Regions from separate parts of the Paenarthrobacter sp. A20 genome, predicted to be linked through region 1. Evidence: riboswitches for the same ligand, from Rfam matches in the RefSeq annotation. Region 1 holds a riboswitch; each other region holds the start of a gene.
The links. A riboswitch is a leader RNA that binds a small molecule or an ion and turns the genes downstream of it on or off. The one in region 1 is predicted to bind glycine.
Positions count from the first base shown of each region.

Region 2: linked by a shared signal. The riboswitch ahead of cycA (D-serine/D-alanine/glycine transporter) and the one ahead of gcvP (aminomethyl-transferring glycine dehydrogenase) in region 1 are both predicted to bind glycine.
Region 3: linked by a shared signal. The riboswitch ahead of gcvP (aminomethyl-transferring glycine dehydrogenase) and the one ahead of gcvP (aminomethyl-transferring glycine dehydrogenase) in region 1 are both predicted to bind glycine.

Region 1 is NZ_JALJWH010000001.1:2,005,022-2,007,284, reverse strand. Features, by position in the region: gene gcvP (aminomethyl-transferring glycine dehydrogenase) at 1-1,293, opposite strand, end outside; glycine riboswitch at 1,475-1,572, opposite strand; gene J3D46_RS09580 (TetR/AcrR family transcriptional regulator) at 1,665-2,204, opposite strand.
Region 2 is NZ_JALJWH010000001.1:1,875,391-1,877,653, reverse strand. Features, by position in the region: gene cycA (D-serine/D-alanine/glycine transporter) at 1-1,204, opposite strand, end outside; glycine riboswitch at 1,355-1,453, opposite strand; gene J3D46_RS08960 (transposase family protein) at 1,639-2,263, shown strand, end outside.
Region 3 is NZ_JALJWH010000001.1:683,358-685,620, forward strand. Features, by position in the region: gene gcvP (aminomethyl-transferring glycine dehydrogenase) at 1-935, opposite strand, end outside; glycine riboswitch at 1,085-1,183, opposite strand; gene J3D46_RS03280 (PucR family transcriptional regulator) at 1,259-2,263, opposite strand, start outside.

The sequences.
Region 1 (2,263 bases):
CGCCGTCGTCGTGGTCTCATCAACCGAGATGCCCACCGTGTCAGCGTCAACGCCGCGGAGGTTGATGCCCTTCGCTTCCGCAGCGGCCACGATCGCGGCAGCCTTGCCGGGGACGCGGACGGTGATGGTGTCGAAGAAGGAACCGTGGAGGACCTCGACGCCGGCAGCCTTCAGCGACGCTGCGAGGGTCCGGGCGTGGCCGTGGGCGGTCTCGGCGATCGCCTTCAGGCCTTCCGGGCCGTGGTAGACGGCGTACATCGAGGCCACGATGGCGAGGAGTGCCTGGGCGGTACAGATGTTGGAGGTAGCCTTCTCGCGGCGGATGTGCTGCTCGCGGGTCTGCAGCGCCAAGCGGTAGGCGGGGACACCGGCGTCGTCCTTGGAAACGCCCACCAGACGGCCGGGCATGGAACGCTCCAGGCCCTTCTGGACGGCCATGTACGCGGCGTGCGGGCCGCCGAAGAACAGCGGAACGCCCAAGCGCTGCGCGGAACCAACAGCGATATCGGCGCCCTGCTCACCCGGAGGGGTGATGAGCGTCAGGGACAGGAGGTCGGCAGCAACAGTAACCAGCGCGCCGCGTTCCTTGGCTTCAGCAATGACGGCAGAGTGGTCGAACACGCGTCCCGAAACGCCGGGCTGCTGCAGGACGACGCCGTTGATGGCGCCTTCCGGGAGACCGAGCGAGAGGTCGGCGACCTCAACGTCGAAGCCGAGGGCTTCGGCGCGGCCCTTCACAATGGCGATGGTCTGCGGCAGGCAGTCGGCGTCAAGAACGGTCTTGCCGTCCTGGGCGGCCTTGTTCTTGTTGGCGCGGCGCATCATCAGGACGGCCTCGGCCACGGCCGTTGCTTCATCCAGCAGGGAGGCGTTGGCGATCGGCAGGCCAACCAGGTCCTGGACCATGGTCTGGAAGTTCAAGAGTGCTTCGAGGCGGCCCTGGGAGATTTCCGGCTGGTACGGGGTGTAGGCGGTGTACCAGGCCGGGGATTCAAGGATGTTGCGGCGGATCACCGGCGGCGTCACGGTGTCGTAGTAGCCCTGGCCGATCATCTGGACAGCGGTCTTGTTCTTGGACGCAAGTTTGCGCAGCTCTGCCAGGACCTCCACTTCACTCAGCGCGTTTTGCAGTGTGAGGGCGACGTCCTGGCGGATGTCGTTCGGAACGGCGGTGTCGACCAGCGAATCAACGGTGTCGTAGCCGACGGACTTGAGCATGGTCTCAATGTCGGCCTGGCGGCGTGCGCCGATATGCCGATCGACGAAGGTGGTGGAGGCAGAACTAACCGTCACGAAGGAACTCCAATACTTGGGCGGCGTTTGGGTACGCCACAGCGGCTCGGGTTCCTCCCCGCTCTGTATTGGACCTGAGAGTTTCCGCGGGTTGTTGGGACAACCATCGCTTGCACCGTCGGTGAGCACAGCGCCCATTGGCCCGAAGGTGGGCTGAGCGCCTGCTGCTTTCCAGAGTTGCCTTGCCGCGGCGGTGCGTGGGCCTGAGAGATTCCTGGGGAGGGTTTGCTCCTACGGCGCCTGCACCACATGCTTGCAGGACTCTCCCGCCGCAGATCATAGGCATGTTCAGTTGTACGCGACCTCAGTCAGGGCAGGCCACAAGGGTTAATTGTCCTACGTGGCGGTCGCCGCCGCAAATGGGCGACGTGCTACTTCCGCAGCCGGTCCAGGACTCCCAACAGGATTTCGACGTCGGCCTCCCGGCCTGCGTTGCCGTCGTCCTGGCCGCCTTCGAACATTGCGTTGAAATACAGCCCGTCACCCATGTAACTGACGGCCTTGGCGACCTCGGGTCCCACATCCTTGGCCAGGACATCGAGCCATTGCTTTTGGATTCCGGCAAACCTGCGGCGGGTTTCTTCATGGGCAACCTCGGCCAGGCGGGTCGCGGCCACAAACGCACGGTCCATCGGAGTCCCGGCCCACAGGGACGTCCGGATGAAGTACGCGGCAGCACCGTCCGGCGCGGCCCTCATCCGCTCAATGTCCTGTTCAGCCAGTTGGTCCAGTCGTTCCAGCAAGGCACTGATCAGCGATTCCTTGTTGGGGAAGTGGTACAGCAGCCCACCCTTGGAGACCCCGGCCCGCTTGGCGACGGCGTCGAGCGTGGCAGCCCGTTCCCCTACCTCTATGAGGAGGGCTTCGTAGGCATCCAGGACGGCATCCCGGGCAACTGGTTTTCGTGGCATGAGTACATCATTCCCTAAAGGCTTGTTGGGGTTCCATTTGAAACTGTACCGTCTGGACG
Region 2 (2,263 bases), 130 kb from region 1:
AGGAGTCGTGCAGGTGTGGTCGGCGCTTCCGGAAGGCCAGGTAGCTGGCCAGGATGATGGACCACACGAAAACGAAGCAGACCGCGGACACTGTGGTCACCATGTCGAACGCCTTGCCAATGTCCGAGCCCGCGTACATGAGCACGACGCCGGACAGCAGCAGGACACAGGACAGGAACAGGGCGTTGCGGGGTACTTTGCGTCCTGAGAGCGCGCCGAACACTTTGGGGGCGTCGCCTTCCTGCGCCAGCCCGAACACCATGCGGGACGTGGAGTAGATGCCCGAGTTGGCCGAGGACATGGCGGAGGTCAGCACCACGAGGTTGACCATGGTGGCCGCTGCGCCGAGGCCAGCGAGCGAGAACATGGCAATGAACGGGCTGTGGCCGGCAGCGAACTGGGTCCACGGGGTGACTGACATGAGGATGATGAGGGCGCCCACGTAGAAGAGCAGGACGCGGATGGGAATGGAGTTGATGGCCTTGGGCAGGTTCTTCTCCGGGTCCTTGGCCTCAGCGGCGGTGGTTCCCACCAGTTCAATGCCCACGAAGGCGAAGACCGCGATCTGGAAGCCCGCAACGAAGCCCATGAACTCGTTGGGGAAGAAACCGCCGTGGCTCCACAGGTTGGTGAAGCTGGCCGGTCCGGCGTCGGACTGGAAGCCGCTGAAAATCATGAACAAGCCAACAATGATGAGTGCTGCAATGGCCACGATCTTGATGAGGGCAAACCAGAACTCGGTCTCGCCGAAGGCTTTTACCGTGGCAAGGTTCAGGAGCAGGAGGATGCCGATCGTGATCAGGCCGGGCACCCACAGCGGAAGGGACGGCCAGAGTTCCTGGGAGTACCCGGCGATCGCGATCACGTCGGCGATGCCCGTAATGACCCAGCAGAACCAGTACGTCCAGCCGGTGAAGAACCCGGCCCAAGGGCCGAGCAGGTCAGCAGCGAAATCGCTGAAGGATTTGTAGTTCAGGTTGCTCAGCAGCAGTTCACCCATGGCGCGCATGACGAAGAACAGCATGAAGCCGATGATCATGTACACGAAAATGACGGAAGGGCCTGCAGCGGAGATGGTCTTTCCGGAGCCCATGAAAAGGCCGGTGCCAATCGCTCCGCCAATGGCGATGAGCTGGATGTGGCGGTTGCTGAGCTGACGCTCAAGATGGGGTGAATCGTTACCGGTGGAAGGATGAATCGTCAAAGGAACTCCATCGTTCAGGCGGCACAGGGTGCCACGAGATTCGGGTTCCTCCCCGCTCTGTAGATGGACCTGAGAGTTTCCGCCTTCCTGCCCGGCAGGAACGCTTGCACCTTCGGTGAGCCCGGTGGCCGGACTGCTTTCCAGAGTTGCCTCGCCGCGGCGGTACATGGGCCTGAGAGATTCCTGGGGAGGATTTGCTCCTACGGCGCCTGGGGTGGTGTACCGGCAGGGCTCTCCCGCCGCGGATCAAAAGCGCGCACCACCACACTGGGTGATGCAGCTCACACAGTAACGAAGGCTGGGCTGCTCTGCAACCCCGCGACGAGACTCATGAATAGTGCTCGCGAAACGGGGTGCATGCCTCATTTGAGAAACGCTCGCGAAATCATGGGCCGCTGCGGGCGCGGCGGTGACGATGAGGGATGGACCTGTCGATGGCAACGCGTAGGGAAATCACGAAGAAGTACGCAGCCGATTATGCGAAGTCGTCGAAGAATGCCAAGGGATTGGTTCTGGACGAGCTGGTCGCCGTCACGGGCTGGTCCAGGGCCAATGCCCGGCGGGCGCTTTCCACAGCGCGCAAGCGCAAGGGCCCTGCGAGGGTGGCGGTACGGAAGCCTCGGGGACGAACCTATGGCTATGACACGCTTAAAGTCCTGATCGGTGTGTGGCGGCTGGCGGGGATGCCCTCGGGCAAATATCTGGCCGCGACCATGGACCTGTGGCTACCGAAGCTCGAAGCGTTTGGTGAACTCGACACCAAGAGACTGACACCGGCTGTCAGAGTGCAGTTGATGCAGGTCTCCGGGGCCACGATCGACCGGCTCCTCAAACCCACCAAGGACGCGGACAAACCCAAAGGGCTCTCCGCGACGAAGGCCGGGCCACTGCTGCGTAATTCGATCACGGTCCGTAAGGCCGGCGACGAGCACGAACAGCTCCCGGGTTTCATCGAGGCGGACCTGGTCGTCCATTGCGGCCCCACCCTGACTGGGGAATTCGCACGAACCCTGACCGCCACGGACGTGTTCACCGGCTGGACCGAGAACGTGGCCGTCC
Region 3 (2,263 bases), 1.3 Mb from region 1:
CCGGCATTGTCCTTGGAGACGCCCACGATGCGGCCGGGAAGGGTGCGTTCCATGCCTTCACGGACGGCCATGTACGCGGCGTGCGGGCCGCCGAAGAACAGCGGAACACCGAAGCGCTGCGCGGTTCCGACGGCGATGTCCGCACCTTGCTCGCCCGGGGGCGTGATGAGGGTGAGCGCCAGCAAATCCGCGGCCACGGTAACCAAGGCACCGCGTTCCTTGGCCTCGGCAATCACAGAAGTGTGGTCAAAAACCCGGCCGGAAACGCCCGGCTGCTGCAGGACGATGCCGTTGATGTCGCCGTCGGGAAGTCCGGCTGAGAGGTCGGCAATCTCGACCTCGAAGCCCAGTGCCTCGGCGCGACCCTTCACAATGGCGATGGTCTGCGGGAGGAGGTCTGCGTCCAGGACGGTCTTGCCATCCTTGGCAGTCTTGGACTTGTTGGCGCGGCGCATCAGCAGCACGGCCTCGGCCACGGCGGTGGCTTCATCCAGGAGCGAGGCGTTGGCTACGGGAAGTCCCGTGAGGTCCTGCACCATGGTCTGGAAGTTGAGCAGCGCTTCGAGGCGGCCCTGGGAAATCTCCGGCTGGTACGGCGTGTACGCGGTGTACCAGGCAGGAGCTTCCAGGATGTTGCGGCGGATGACCGGCGGCGTGACGGTGTCGTAGTAGCCCTGGCCGATCATCTGTACTGCGGTCTTGTTCTTGGACGCGAGCTTGCGGAGCTGGGCGAGGACCTGCACCTCGGTGAGGGCGTCGTTTCCGCTCGAAAGCCTCAGTGCAGTTTCCTGCCGGATGGAATCGGGGACGGCGACGTCCACCAGCCCGTCGACAGAGTCGTAGCCGATGGCCTTGAGCATGGTGTCAACGTCGGCTTGGCGACGGGCACCGATATGCCGGTCCGCGAAGGCGGTGGGGGTTGATTGAACAGTCAAGAGGAACTCCATGATTCAGGCGCCCAGTGAGCGCCACGATGATGTGGGGTTCCTCCCCGCTCTGTATTGGACCTGAGAGATTCCGCAGGGATGGTTGCCTGCTTGCACCGTCGGTGAGCCCGGTTACCCGGACTGCTTTCCAGAGTTGCCTAACCGCGGCGGTACATGGGCCTGAGAGATTCCTGGGGAGGATTTGCTCCTACGGCGCCTGACTGGATGTACCGGCAGGACTCTCCCGCCGCAGATCAAAAGCGTTGCGTCACCATAAGTGACACGCTTCACACCATAGCGGGTCATTTCGAAAAAGCGCAAGCAAGGTGACGCTACTGGTGCATCGCCTCGTGGATCTGCAGCGCAAACCAGAGCTGGGCAACAGTGGACGTTTCACCCATGTCCAGCCCCGTCAATTCACCGATTTTCCGTATCCGGTAGATGATGGTTTGCCGGTGCGCGAACAGGGCTGTCGCGGTTTTCTGCCACGAACGCTGCGAGTCCAAATACGTCCTCAGAGTGACAAGGAGATCGCCTTCCTGGCTCTGCTCGTAGTCAAAAATCGGGCCGAGAAGACGCCGGACCAGCGCCGTTCCTTCCTCAAAACCGGTGAGTCCCAGCCACGACGGCCCCTCCGCATAGCGGGACAGCCTGAGCCTGTTGGCCCGGGCTGAACCCAGCGCCCAGAGGGACTCCTGCAACGCGCGCTGGATGTTCGCAACGGCTGCAGGCGCGCTGATCCCGATCAGCGTTTCCAAGCCGGCGCAGTGCACCAGGACGTCGTCAGGCACGTCTGCCGGGACCACCACGTGGAGCCTGTTGTTCCGCTTCAAGGACGCAGACGCAACCCCGTGCCGCCACAGTTCGATGTGCACGCTGGCCAGCCTGTCGCCGTCGTCCGCTGCTCGATCCGCGGCGTCCGCCGCCATCGAGGCGAGCAGGAATCCTTGCGGCGGAACCTCAAATGCGGCGAGCCGACTCTCCATTTCGGCCACTCCCAGGCGTCCGTCCATGGCCTGCAGCAGGAACTCGCCGGCCAGCCGGTGGCGGCCTTCCAGCGACAGCACGATGCGCGAAAGTTGCAGTCCCAGCACGGTTGCCGCGTGGAGAAGTACGACGGCGTCCGGGTGCGGTTCGCTGTTGGGCAGCACCACCAGGAGCGCGTTGGCGTGGGTGGGGATGTCCATGGTCAGCACATGCCTGCCCCGGATGCGGTGCCACTGGAAGTTCTTCCCTGCCGGCGACACGTGCCCGGACGACGGAGCCCAGGCATCGGCGAGGAACTCCGGAAGCGCCTTCCCCTCCGGGTGCCAAGGATGGAGGCAGCGGCGGTCCAC